One region of the Paracoccus sp. 228 genome, then DNA from elsewhere that is predicted to be linked to it. Evidence: riboswitches for the same ligand, from Rfam matches in the RefSeq annotation. Region 1 holds a riboswitch; each other region holds the start of a gene.
What was found. Region 1 has a riboswitch for cobalamin ahead of SY26_RS11740 (DUF1636 domain-containing protein). Riboswitches for the same ligand answer to the same signal wherever they lie in the genome.
Positions count from the first base shown of each region.

Region 2: linked by a shared signal. The riboswitch ahead of SY26_RS14815 (ABC transporter substrate-binding protein) and the one ahead of SY26_RS11740 (DUF1636 domain-containing protein) in region 1 are both predicted to bind cobalamin.
Region 3: linked by a shared signal. The riboswitch ahead of SY26_RS17715 (TonB-dependent siderophore receptor) and the one ahead of SY26_RS11740 (DUF1636 domain-containing protein) in region 1 are both predicted to bind cobalamin.

Region 1 covers NZ_JYGY01000003.1:433,538-437,910, forward strand. Annotated here, with positions in the region: gene cobN (cobaltochelatase subunit CobN) at 1-1,158, opposite strand, end outside; gene cobW (cobalamin biosynthesis protein CobW) at 1,172-2,215, opposite strand; gene SY26_RS11740 (DUF1636 domain-containing protein) at 2,218-2,628, opposite strand; cobalamin riboswitch at 2,723-2,949, opposite strand; gene cobO (cob(I)yrinic acid a,c-diamide adenosyltransferase) at 2,990-3,619, shown strand; gene otsB (trehalose-phosphatase) at 3,721-4,373, shown strand, end outside.
Region 2 covers NZ_JYGY01000004.1:383,096-387,468, forward strand. Annotated here, with positions in the region: gene SY26_RS14810 (iron ABC transporter permease) at 1-474, opposite strand, end outside; gene SY26_RS14815 (ABC transporter substrate-binding protein) at 471-1,478, opposite strand; cobalamin riboswitch at 1,616-1,833, opposite strand; gene SY26_RS14820 (hypothetical protein) at 2,082-2,336, opposite strand; gene SY26_RS14825 (TRAP transporter large permease subunit) at 2,462-3,778, opposite strand; gene SY26_RS14830 (TRAP transporter small permease subunit) at 3,778-4,335, opposite strand.
Region 3 covers NZ_JYGY01000006.1:208,714-213,086, reverse strand. Annotated here, with positions in the region: gene bhcB (beta-hydroxyaspartate dehydratase BhcB) at 1-204, opposite strand, end outside; gene bhcA (L-aspartate--glyoxylate aminotransferase BhcA) at 204-1,394, opposite strand; gene bhcR (HTH-type transcriptional regulator BhcR) at 1,592-2,413, shown strand; cobalamin riboswitch at 2,476-2,663, shown strand; gene SY26_RS17715 (TonB-dependent siderophore receptor) at 2,796-4,373, shown strand, end outside.

The DNA.
Region 1 (4,373 bases):
CGCGTCCAGCCCCACGGCATGGGCCTGTTGCCAGTCGCGGCCCGGATAGGTGGAGAGCACCATTGCCACCCGGCCCACGCCCTGCGCCAGCGCGTGCCAGGCGGCGATGCGGTCGACGGCCCGGGCCAGCATCGGCGCATCGGGTCGGTGCACGAAGCGCGAATACTGCAGGTCAGAGTCGCGCGGGCTGACCGCCTTGAAGCTGATGAGGCCCGCGAAGATGCGTCCGTCGACCTCGGGCAGGACGACGTTCATCGCTAGGTCCGACGGCGACAGACCGCGTTCGGCCGCCAGCCAGTCGCGGCGGCGGTTGGTGGACAGGGCCACCTGGAACACCGGGCAGGACCAGCCGTCGAACGGACCCGCGTTCCCCCCGGAAAACCCGGTCGCGTTCACGACCAGCGCAGGCCCGCCCGGCAGGGCATCGGCCAGCCAGTCGCCCAGGCCCGGCGCCTTGAGCGACGGGGCAAAGACGCCCATCGCCGCGATGCCCCGCGCCCGCAACGCCCGGATCAGCGCGTCGATGGGCGCCACATCCGCCGCCGCCAGCCAGCTGCGATAGAAGGTGACCAGCGCCGCAATAGGGCCCGGATCGGCGACCACCCCCCGGTCGGGGTCGTAGAACCCCATCGCGGGCAGGGTCTTGACCCCCGGCACGGGCGCGGCCTGCAGGCCCGATGCGACGGCCATCTGCGCCAGCGCCGCCTGCGCCGCGACCGCGCCGCCCTGGTCGCAATGCCGCCGCAGGACGCGCAGCACCGAGGCGGGAACGGTCGAGATCTCCTCCAGCCGCGGATCGTCGCGGCCGTCCGCGGGCAGCACGGCCAGCGCGATGCCCCGCCTGCGCGCCAGGTCCTGGACCGATGCCAGGCCATAGGGCCAGTAGGCCTCGCCGCCGATCAGACGGATCAGGATGCCGCGCGCGCCCGAGAGCGTGTTCTCGACATAGGTGTCGACCGAAACCGGGTGCCGCAGCGCCACCAGGTTGCACAGCCGCGTGGACGGCAGTCCCCCCGCCGCGCGCCGCCAGCCCTCCGCAAAGGCCCCCAGGTCGCTGTCCGAAAAGGACAGGACCACCAGATCGCCGGGCGTCTGCCCGGGATCATAGGGGGTGTCGGTCTGCTCCAGCCCGACCTGTTCGCGGAAGATGACATGCATCAGGCGGGCCCGGTCATGCTGGCACGGCCTCCAGCACGGCGCGGATCGCGTCGGGGTTCACGTCGTCATGTTCCGCGATCACCACCAGGCGCGACCGACGCGGGGTCTGGCCCCAGGGGCGGTCGTACTGATGGCGCACCCGCGCGCCCACGGCCTGCACCAGAAGGCGCATGGGCTTGCCCGCGACGGCGACATGGCCCTTGACGCGCAGCACGTTCTGCTCGGCGGCCAGACGGGCAATGCGGGCGGCCAGATCGGCCGGGTCGGTGATTTCGGGCAGGTCGATGACGACGGTGTCGAAATCCTCATGCTCGTGGTCGTCGGCGCCGTCGTGATGGCTGGGGCGGGCGTCCAGGTCGTCCTCGGCGGCCTTGCCCAGGCCCAGGATCAGGCGCGGATCGACCGCGCCCTCGGTCACGGTCAGGATGGGCAGGGGGCGGGGCAGCTCGGCCTCGATCGCCGACCGTGCCGCTGCGACGCCCTCCGGTCCGGCCAGATCGGCCTTGGTCAGCAGGATCACGTCGGCGCAGGCGATCTGATCCTCGAAGACCTCGGACAGGGGCGTCTCGTGGTCCAGGCCGGGGTCGGCGGCGCGCTGCGCGTCCACCGCCGCCACGTCGGGGGCGAAGCGGCCCGCCGCCACGGCCTCGGCATCGGCCAGGGCGATCACCCCGTCCACGGTGATGCGCGAGCGGATGGCGGGCCAGTCGAAGGCCTTCAGCAACGGTTTCGGCAGCGCCAGCCCGGACGTCTCGATCAGGATGTGGTCCGGGCGGGCGGGAAGCGCCATCAGCGCCTCCAGCGTGGGGATGAAGTCGTCGGCGACGGTGCAGCAGATGCAGCCGTTCGACAGCTCGACGATATTCTCGGCCGGGCAGGAGGCGTCGGCGCAACCCTTCAGGATCTCTCCATCGACACCCATCGTGCCGAATTCGTTCACGATCACCGCAAGGCGCAGGCCCTGGGGGTTGGCCATCAGATGGCGCACCAGAGTCGTCTTGCCCGACCCCAGAAAGCCGGTGATCACGGTGACGGGGGTCTTCACGAGGTCGTTCATGGTCACTCCTGCGACAGGGTATGCGGGGGGATGCGGGCAAGGCTCTGCTTGCGGAAGACGGCGGGGCGTTCGCGCCACGGCACGATGCCGTCGGCGGTCCCGGCATAGGCGCGCGCGCCCGACAGGATGTCGGCGGCGTCGTCCAGCGTCAGGCGGCCATAGACATAGGACCACTTGCCCGGCGCGGACAGCGCGACGGAACAGCCCTGCGAACAGGCGGAAAGGCATTCGACGGGGCGGATCTCGACGCCGTCTGGGGCGGTGCGGGACAGCAGGTCGTGCAGCCGGGCGCCAAGGCGCGGCGCGTCCGGGCCAAGGGCATCCGTCCTCGCGGCATCGGTCCCTGCGGCATCGGGAACCGGGTCGGGCACGGTGCCGCGACAGGTGGTGCAGACATGCAGAACGGCGCGCATCGCGGCCCCTTCCTTGTTGCGGCAAGGGGCGTCCGAGAGGAGGCGGCACGGGGCATCCGGCCATCACCTGCCGGTCGCGAAACACCCCGTTCGCCCGTCATCGTCAGGTGCTGGCAGGTCTCCCGGCTTGCGGATTCAGGGGCGGATGCCCCGACGGTCGTCCCACCTTCCCAGCCCCAATCGGGGCCAGTGGATCGGGCGACCTCTCCGGTCACGGTCGCGGGGGCGGCTGCGCTTGGGGTCGCGGGTCTGATGACCCGGGGCCTTGTCGCATTCCCTCTTCGCCTGTCATAGACAGGAACCAACACGCCCTCACCCAAACCCCCGCACCCGCCGTTTGTCAACCGCAAGGAGCGACCCGATGACGCAGACCGACCCGATTTCCGCCGAGGATCAGGACCGCCACGCCGCCAAGATGGCCAGGAAAAAGGCCGCCCGCGACCGCATGATGGAGACCAAGACCGGCGAAAAGGGCCTGATCATCGTCCATACCGGGCCGGGCAAGGGCAAGTCGTCGTCGGGGTTCGGCATGATCATGCGCTCCATCGCGCACGGGATGCCCTGCGCCGTTGTGCAGTTCATCAAGGGCGCGTGGGACACGGGCGAACGCACGCTGCTGACCACGCATTTCACCGGCATCTGCCAGTTCCACGCCATGGGCGAGGGCTTTACCTGGGAGACGCAGGACAAGTCCCGCGACATCGCCATGGCGCAGGCCGGATGGGCGCGCGCGCAGGACCTGATCCGTGACCCGGCCATCCGCATGGTCCTGCTGGACGAGATCAACATCGCGCTGCGCTATGGTTATCTGGACGCGGCCGAGGTGGTGGCCTTTCTGCAGGCGGAAAAGCCCGCCATGACCCATGTGGTGCTGACCGGGCGCGGCGCCCCCGACGCGCTGATCGAGGCCGCCGACCTGGTGACCGAGATGACCCAGGTCAAGCATCCGTTCCGGTCTGGGATCAAGGCGCAGGCCGGGGTCGAATACTGACGCGCGCGGGTCGGCGGTCAAAAAACCTCACGCGGCGGTGAACCCTCGGGGGGAGTCACGGGTTCCCTTTGGTATATCCCAATCGCCGGAGCCCGCCTGACGTGACCCCACCCCCGCTTGCCCCCGACGCCGCCCTGTTCCTGGATTTCGACGGCTGCCTGGTCGACATCGCCCCCCGGCCCGATGCGGTCGTTGTCACGCAGGCGCTGCGCGACCGGCTGGCGGCGCTGTACCGGCGGCAGGGGGGTGCGGTGGCGCTGATCTCGGGGCGCGACGTGGCCGACCTGCGCGGACATATGGATGGGTTCGAGGGCATCGTGGCGGGCAGCCACGGCGCCGAACTGTCGCTGCGCCCCGGCCGCATCCAGACCCTGCACCGGGTGGATTTCGACGCGGGCCCCCTTCATGCCGCGGCCCATGCCGCCGCCGCGCCCCATCCCGCCTTGCTGGTCGAGGAAAAGCCCCACGGCGTCGCACTGCATTATCGGGACGCCCCCGAACTGCGCACCTTTGTCGAGGAAGTGATGCAGGATCTGGCCGACCGGAACCCGCACCTGGTGCTGCAGCCCGCCAAGATGGCGGTCGAACTGCGCCCCGGTGGTGTCGGCAAGGACAGCGCGCTGGCGCATCTGATGACGCTTGAGCCCTTTGCCGGGCGCGTGCCGGTCTTTGCGGGCGACGATACCACCGACGAACCCGCCATGGCCGAGGCGCAGGCCCGCGGCGGCTTTGCCATCAAGATCGGCGACGGTCC
Region 2 (4,373 bases), on a different contig from region 1:
CGGACCGCCACCCGACAGGCGCGCCAACCCCACCACCAACGCAAAGGCCGCGATCGCGCCCAGCAGCGCGCCCGCCGACATCGGCACGAACCCCGCGCCGATCCCCGCCACCGCGACCGTCACGGCCCCCGTAGACGCCCCCGCCGAGATGCCCAGCAGATAGGGGTCGGCCAGTGCGTTGCGCAACAGCGTCTGCAGGACCAGCCCCGAGATCGCCAGCCCCGCTCCGCAGGCCCCTGCCACCAGCGCGCGCGGCAGGCGGTAAGCCCAGACGATACCCTGATCGATCGGGTCCAGCGGATAGCCCGCACCCAGCATCTGGTTGGCCAGCGCCTGCCAGACGGTCGAGAGGGGGATCGGCGTTTCCCCCAGGGCGGTGCCGGCCAGGGGGGCCGCCACGATCAGCAGCGACACCCACAGCCAGACCGGGGCCAAGGGGCGGCGGACGGTCGGCACCCCGACATCGGCGGTCATTCGGACAGCCCGTCCATGCCCGCCGCCAAGGCCTCCAGCCCGTCGATCATGCGAATGCCGGGATGCAGCGCCTCGGCGTCCAGGATGACGATGCGATCCCGGCGCACGGCGGTCATCCGGCGCGTGACCGGGTCCGTTTTCAGAAAGCGCAGCTTTGCCTCGACATCGTCGGCAGGAAAGCGGCGGCGGTCCATGCGCGCGATCACCAGCACCGAGGGGTCGGCACGGGCGATCGTCTCCCACCCTACGGCGGGCCATTCCTCGTCCGAGGTCACGACGTTGCGCAGGCCAAGGCGGTCCATCATCCAGGCCGGGACGCCCATCCCGCCCGCCATGTAGGGGTCCAGCGCCAGATCGGCCGAGGAGAACCAGACCGCCGCGGACGCATCCGGCAGGTCCATCGCCCGCGCGCGCTCCACGACCGCCACCTCTCGGGCCTGCAGGTCGGCGATCAGCGCCTGGCCCGCGTCCTGCGCGTCCATGACGCGCGCGATCTGGTCGATGCCGTCCCACAGCGTCGCGATGTCGAAGGGCGCAAGGCGGGTGCCGTCGGCGCCCACGCTGTTGTCCTTGCCTTGGCAGTCCGTGGGCATGACATAGGCCGGAATGCGCAGATCGGCGAACTGCCGGCGCGTGCCGACCGCCCCCTGATCCCCGATCATCCAGGCGAACATCGTCGGCACGAAGCCGGGGCGCCGGTTCACCACCGATTCAAAGCTGGGCGTGTCGTCGCTGATGCGGTCAACCCTGGCATCATCCTCTGCAAAGGCGGGCAGCACCGGGGTGAACCACAGCGCGGTCCCGGCCATCCGGTCCGCCTGGCCCAGCGCATACAGGATCTCGGTCGTGGACTGGCCGATCGACACGACGTTGTCGGGACGCGCGGGGATGGTCACTTGGTGCCCGCAATTGTCGATCACCAGCGGATAGTCGGTCGGCGCGGCAAGGGCCGCCTGGCCCAGGCCCAGCGCCACCGCGGTCGTCAGGAAGATTCTGGTCGTCATGGTCGTCCTTCATGAAACGAAGGACGGGGCTGAAAAAGGCGCAGCGGCGTCACCGGGGTCCCACCCACCTTCGCGGTCGCGTCGGATGAAGGCCGTGGATCGGCGCATGCGGTCTTTCTCCGGGGCACCCCGCCCGGGTTGGTTCAGGTCATGATGGCAGGTCTCCTGACTTGCGGGTCGCGGCCTTCCCCGCCTTCCCGGCGCAGGGGGCGCCAGTGGCATCATGGGGTCGGCTACCGCTTACAGTTGCGGGGGCAGTCGCGGATTCGGCGCCTGATGGCTACACCTCACCACGTTCCCTTTTCACCCTGCCGGGGCCTTGGCCGGCACGGGAACCATCACGGACGGAAATGCCGCCGGGTGGGGACAAAGTCAACTGCCGCGGCAAGCAGCCCGCAGCCGACCCGGCCACCACGGCCGACGCACCTGTGACACCCGCCGCTTATGCCAGCCTGATCCCGGCGACCGGTGCGCCGCTGGTCGAACGCGCTGGCGCCCTGCGGAGGAAGGAGTTGGTCCCAGTCCTTCCTGCCAGGCATTGATGGGGGGTCGGATATAGGGCGTCAGACCACCGGGCGATCCAGCGCCTGACACCGCAGGGCTTCAAACCTGGCCGGGCCTCTTTCGCCACAGGTGGCGAAGGTCCAGCCGGGGATAGTCCCGCTCGATCTGGCTGCCCCAGAACAGGCCGGCGATCGGGGCTTCGGGATGGTCAGGGTCAAGGCCATAGTCGATCTGGGCGATGCGTTCGGCCGGCATGTGCAGGGTGTATCGCAGGAACAGGAACTGCTCCAGCCAGGCGTCATGGTCCTTGTTCGTGAACAGGTCCGGACGGGGGACGGGTTCGGGGTCGTGCATGATGGGTCAGCCTTGGGTGACGGACCCCGATTGTCCGTCAATCCGCTTGCCGGTGCAACATTCCTGTCCCCGAACGAAAAGGGGGCACGCCGCATCCGGCATGCCCCCCGATCCACGGCAGGCGATCAGTAGATCGCCAGGGCCGGGAACAGGATCAGCAGGCCCACCGCCAGGATCTGCAGCCCGATGAAGGGCAGCAGGGCGCGGAAGATTTCTCCCAGCGAGATGTCCGGCGGGGTCACTGACTTCAGGTAGAAGGCGGCGGGCCCGAAGGGCGGCGACAGGAAGCTGACCTGCATGTTCATCGCGAACAGCACCCCGAACCAGACGGGGTCGTATCCCAGGCTGACGATGATCGGCACGAAGATCGGCATGGTCAGCAGCGCGATGCCGACCCAGTCCAGGAACATACCCAGCACGAACAGGATCGCCATCATGAACAGGATGATGATCGTCGGGTTGTCGCTGATGCCGGTGATCAGTTCCGACACGAAGTTGATGCCGCCCATCAGGTTGAAGACGCCCACCAGGGCAGATGCACCGATGCCGATCCAGACGATCATGCCGACCGTCTGCAGCGTCTGCATGGCCGCGCCGCGCAGCAGGCCCCAGGTGAATTCGCCGCGGATCACGGTCGAGATCAGCACGCCCGCCACGCCCACGGCGCTGGCCTCGGTCACGGATGCGATGCCGCCATAGATGGAGCCCAGCACCATGATCACGACCAGGATCGGCAGGAACAGGCCCTTGAGCAGGCGCAGCTTTTCGTCCCGCGGGACGCGGGCGGTGACGGCCGGGGGCACGTCGCCCGGCGTCAGCCAGGCACGGATCAGCACATAGGCCACATAGAGCAGCGCCAGCATGAAGCCCGGCACGAAGGCGGCCGTGAATAGGTCGCCGATCGAGACGTTCGCGGTCAGGCCATAGATGATCAGCACGATCGAAGGCGGCACCATGGTCCCCAGGCTGCCGCCCGCGCAGACGACGCCGATGGCCAGCTTGCGGTCATAGCCCTGGGCCAGCATCTGGGGCAGCGCGATTAGGCCCAGCAGCACGACCTCTCCGCCGATGATGCCGGACATGGCGGCCAGGATGACGGCCACGAAGATCGTCTGGACCGCCACGCCGCCGCGGATGCGGCCGCCGACCAGGCGCATCGCCTCGAACAGGTCGCGGGCGATGCCGCTGCGGTCCAGGATCGCGGCCATCAGCACGAACATCGGCACCGACACGAAGACGAAGCTGGACACGAAGGTATAGACGCGGCTGGTGATCAGCGGCACGACGTTCGGACCGAACCACCCGAGCGCGAAGATCAGCGTGACCAGCAGCGTGACGAAGGCCAGCGGGATGCCCGTCAGCAGCAAAAGCAGCAGCAGCGCGAACAGAAGGCCCGTCCCGGCCTCGATCCCCAGGGATTGCAGCGAACCGAAGATCTCCATCAGCGGGCTCCCTTGTGCCCGCGGGCATAGTTGACGGTCAGGATGGCGAATTGCAGGGCCATGATCGCCAGCGCCACCATCAGCAGCACCTTGAGCACGCCCGGATAGGCCGGGTTCCAGGCCGAGCCCGAGGTCTCGAGGTGAAAGCTGCCGTCGGGGCGCCAGGCGGACCGCTTGACCATCTGCCAGGCCGCCCAGGCGAAGGCGCCCGAGGACAGGCCGCAGATCGCCGAGATGAGGATGTCGGCCACCCGCCGCGCGGCGGGCGGCAGCAGGTCATAGACCAGGACGACCCGGATGTGCCGGTCGCGCGCGGTGCACAGCAAGCCCCCGTAGACGAACGAGATCGCGCACAGGAACACCGTCGTCTCGTGCGCCCAGTTCGTCGGGCGGCCGAACACGTAACGCAGCACGACCTCCTGGATCAGGATCAGCATGGCGACCACCAGGCCCAGGGCCGGGATGATCGCCAGACGGTCGATCACGCGACCCAGGCGCCCCGACTGGGGCACGGCCTCGTGTTCCTCGCGCGGAATGGCTTCGGATGCGTCCATCATGTCCTCCTCCCTGGAAGGGACCGGGCGCGGACGCCCGA
Region 3 (4,373 bases), on a different contig from region 1:
GGCATCCGACAGGCCAAAGACCGCGTTACTGGCCCCGCGCGCCTTGAAGGCGCCGGCCTTCTGCAGGTTCTCGCACTTGAAGAACAGCTGCGCGCCGGTCAGCTCGTCCAGCATCCGGCTGGTCAGGACGGGGGTGACGTGGACATGCGGGCGGATGCGGTCGCGGGCCGCCAGCATGTCGTCCAGGGTCGGGATCGCGTCCATCACGCAGCCTGCCTGCAGGCCTGGCCCGCGCTGTGGCGATAATGCGCTTGGGCGGCGGCGACGCCGGAGCCCAGGGTGACGGGCAGGCCCAGATCGACCATCACCATCTCCGCCGTGGCCAGCCCCGACAGGGCCATCACGTCGGTCAGCATCCCCAGATGCCCGATGCGGAAGACCTTGCCCGCGACATCGCCCAGGCCCGTGCCAAAGGCCACGCCATAGGTGTTCAGCGCATGGCTGACGATGCGGTTGGCGTCGAAACCGTCCGGCGTGCGGATCGCGCTGACACTGTCGGAATACAGCGTGGGTCGCGCGGCGCACAGCGTCATGCCCCATGCCGCGACGGCCTGGCGGACGCCTTCGGCGATGCGGTGATGACGGGCAAAGACGTTCTCCAGCCCCTCGTCCAGCAGCATGTCGGTGGCGACCTTCAGCCCGTTCAGCAGGCCGACAGGCGGCGTATAGGGAAAGCCGTTCGCGGCATAGCCCCGCGCCATGTCGCGGATGTCGAAGAAGGTGCGCGGCAGGCCCGCGCCCTCGACCGCGGTCATCGCCTTGGGCGAAAAGCCGACGATCGCCAGGCCGGGGGGCAGCATGAAGCCCTTCTGCGACCCGGTGACGGCGACATCGACGCCCCATTCGTCCATCCGGAAGTCATAGCAGGCGATGGAGCTGACCCCGTCCACGAACAGCATTGCGGGATGCCCCGCCCGGTCCAGCGCGCGGCGGACCGCGGCGATGTCCGACCGGACGCCGGTGGCGGTTTCGTTATGCGTGGCCAGGACCGCCTTGATGCGATGGGCCGTGTCGGCGGTCAGGATCTCCTCGAACCGGTCGGTGGGGATACCTTCGCCCCAGGACTGGTCCACGATCTGGACGTCCAGGCCGTGCCGCTGGCACATGTCGATCCAGCGGTGGCTGAACATGCCGTTGCGCGTGGCCAGAACCGCGTCGCCCGCCGACAGCGTGTTGGTGATCGCCGTCTCCCACCCGCCTGTGCCGGTGGAGGGGAACACGAAGACCTGCGCCTGCGTCGATTTCAGGACCTTTTTGACCCCCTCCAGCGCGGGATGCAGGATCTTTCCAAACATCGGGCTGCGATGGTCGATGGTGGGCATGTCGACGGCCTTGCGAAGCACCTCGGGGATGTTCGTCGGGCCGGGAATGAAGATCGGGTTCTGGGTGCTCACGGTCGGCTCCTCCTTGATGCGACAAGGTGTAGCACGGGTCCGCAAACCGGTAAATTTTTTTGAAATCGTTTTTCGGAAACGTGGTTTAATGCAGGTTTCGCAGCGAAATCATGGGCGCGCGATTTTTTCATTGCCGGAAAATGGCTTTCATGAAATTATTTTTCTGTGGTGTTACAGATGGAAGGGGCGTGATTCCGATGCAACAACCGGTGCGCAAGCGGGGGCGACCAAGAAGCGGCAAGGCCGATCAGCCCGCCGCCAGCATCCAGGCCCTGGACCGCGGGCTGGACGTGCTGGAGGCCCTGGCCGCGCATGAGGGGATCACCCTGACCGGGCTGTCCACGCATCTGGACCAATCGCCCGCCACCATGCACCGCGTCCTGGCCACCCTGGAACACCGTCGCTATGTCGAGAACAATCCCGACCGGCAGGAGTGGTTCATCGGCCCCGAGGCGTTCCGCCTTGGTTCGGTCTTCCTGCGGCGCACCAACATTGTCGAACGCAGCCGTGCGGTGATGCGCGACCTGATGGCCCTGACCGGAGAGACGGCGAACCTGGGCATCGAACGCGACGGCGACGTGCTGTTCGTCAGCCAGGTCGAGACGCATCAGACGATCCGCGCGTTTTTCCCGCCCGGCACCAGGTCTCCGCTGCACGCATCTGGGATCGGCAAGGCGCTGCTGGCGGCGTTCGATCAGACGCGGCTGGCGGTGTTCCTGCGCGACGCGACCTTCACCCGGTTCACTGACAAGACCATCGCCGACGCGGACGCGCTGCAGGCAGACATCGCCCTGATCCGCCATCGCGGCTTTGCCTTTGACGACGAGGAGCGCACCCTGGGGATGCGCTGTGTCGCGGCCTCCATCGTGAACAGCTATGGCGAGGCGGTGGCCGGGGTGTCGGTGTCGGGCCCCACGAACCGCATGACCGATGCCGCCGTCGACCGCATCGGCGGCATGGTCGCCACCGCAGCGGAACGGATTTCGGCCGATCTGGGATCGGGCCGGGGCGGGCGCTGACCGCCTTTTGCCGGGCGTGGGACGGACGGCGGAATCCCGTTGACAGCTCCGGGGCCACTGCGCCACAAGGGCGCCGCTACGGTTCCGGCCTGCATGCCGGATCAAAAGGGAACACCGGTGCCAATCCGGGGCTGCCCCCGCAACTGTAAGCGGAGAGCGATGGCCGATCATGCCACTGGAGCGATCCGGGAAGGCCGGCCAAGGCATCGACCCGCAAGCCAGGAGACCTGCCGCAGCACTCACCCATTTCCGGCGCGGGGCGTGCCAGGAAAGCGGCTGATCCGCAGTGGTGACAGTCACCGTCCTGCCGCGCCCCACCGGGTCCGTGTGCCGGACATTTCTGTTTGCCGCAGGCCGTGCCTGCCTTGAAAGGTCCGTGCCGATGCGCCGTCCGATCTGTCTTCTGGCGACGCTTGTCGCCCTTCCCGTCACCGCCGCCGCGCAAGGTCCGGCACCGGGGGAACCCATCCTGCTGGACGAGATCGTGCTGACCGCCGGCATCACGCCCGTGGCCCAGGACGGCTATGCCCGCGCCCACACCGTCCTGACCGCGACCGAGATCGAGGATCGTGGCATCGCCACCGTCCAGGACGCCCTGCGCGCGTTGCCCGGCGTGTCGGTCAGCGGCAGCGGCGCCAGCATCGCACAGGTCCGCATCCGCGGCGCCGAGGCGAACCACACCCTGATCCTGATCGACGGCATCGAGGCGGCGGGGGGCGAGGACGAATACGTCCTGACCGGGCTGGAGACCACCGACATCGACCGGATCGAGGTGCTGCGCGGACCGCAATCGGTGTTCTATGGATCGAACGCGTCGGCGGGGGTGATCAACATCATCACGCGCGACGCGCCCCATGGCCTGTCCTATGGCGGTTCGGTCGAGGCCGGGAACGGCGGGGCGGCCTCGGTCCATGTCAGCCGTCGCGGGGAACGGGGCGGGCTGCGGCTGTCGCTGTCGGCGCGCGACGATCTGGGCTATGACCAGTCGGGCGATGGCGGCGGCAAGGACGGGATCAACCGCAAGACCGCCGTCCTGTCCGGCGACGTCCTGGCCACCGACGATTTGCGCCTTGGGGTGGCGCTGCGCCAGTCCACCGAAGATTACGGCTTTGACGCCGAGAACTTTGCCGCGACCGATGCCGAAAGCTATCTGGTCGATGCCGACCTGTTCGGCCGCCGCGACGAGTTTCAGGGCGGGGTCTGGGCGGAATATACCGCGTTGGACGGCCGCCTGGTCCAGCGCCTGGACTATCAGCACAGCATCACCCGGCAGAGCCAGGACAACAGCCCGTTCCGGCGCGGCCAGACCGAAAAGCTGAAATACCGCACCAGCCTGGGGTTGGACGGGTCGGCCGCCGATGCCTCGCAGCTGCTGAACCTCTTGGCGGAACATCAGCGCGACAGCAACTCGACCGCGCCGGGGCAGTCCCGGGAGATGTCGTCGGTCGCGCTGGAATACCGCGCGATGCTGGCCAGCGGGCTGGATGTCCAGGCCGGGCTGCGCCACGACGCGAACCGCGTCTTTGCCGATTTCACCAGCTGGAACCTGGGTCTCTCCTGGCAGATGCCCGACCGTCCGTTCCGCCTGCACGCATCCGCCGGGACGGGGCTGGTGAATCCGTCCTATTTCGAGCTGTATGCCGATGCCGGCTTCTTCGGCACCGTCTATCAAGGCAATCCCGACCTGCGCCCGGAAAAGAACAGCGGCTTTGATCTGGGGGTCGAGGCGCAGCTGCCGGACGGTCGCGGGACCATCGACGTCACCTATTTCAACGAGACGCTGGAGGACGAGATCACCGACTATCTGGTCGGCATCGAGGATGGCGTGGCGTTCTATTCCTATCGCAACCAGTCCGGCGAAAGCCCCCGCCAAGGGGTCGAGGTCGCGGCCCGCATTCTGGCGACCGACAGTCTGACCCTGGGGGCCAGCTATACCTATCTTGACGCGGAAAATCCCGAT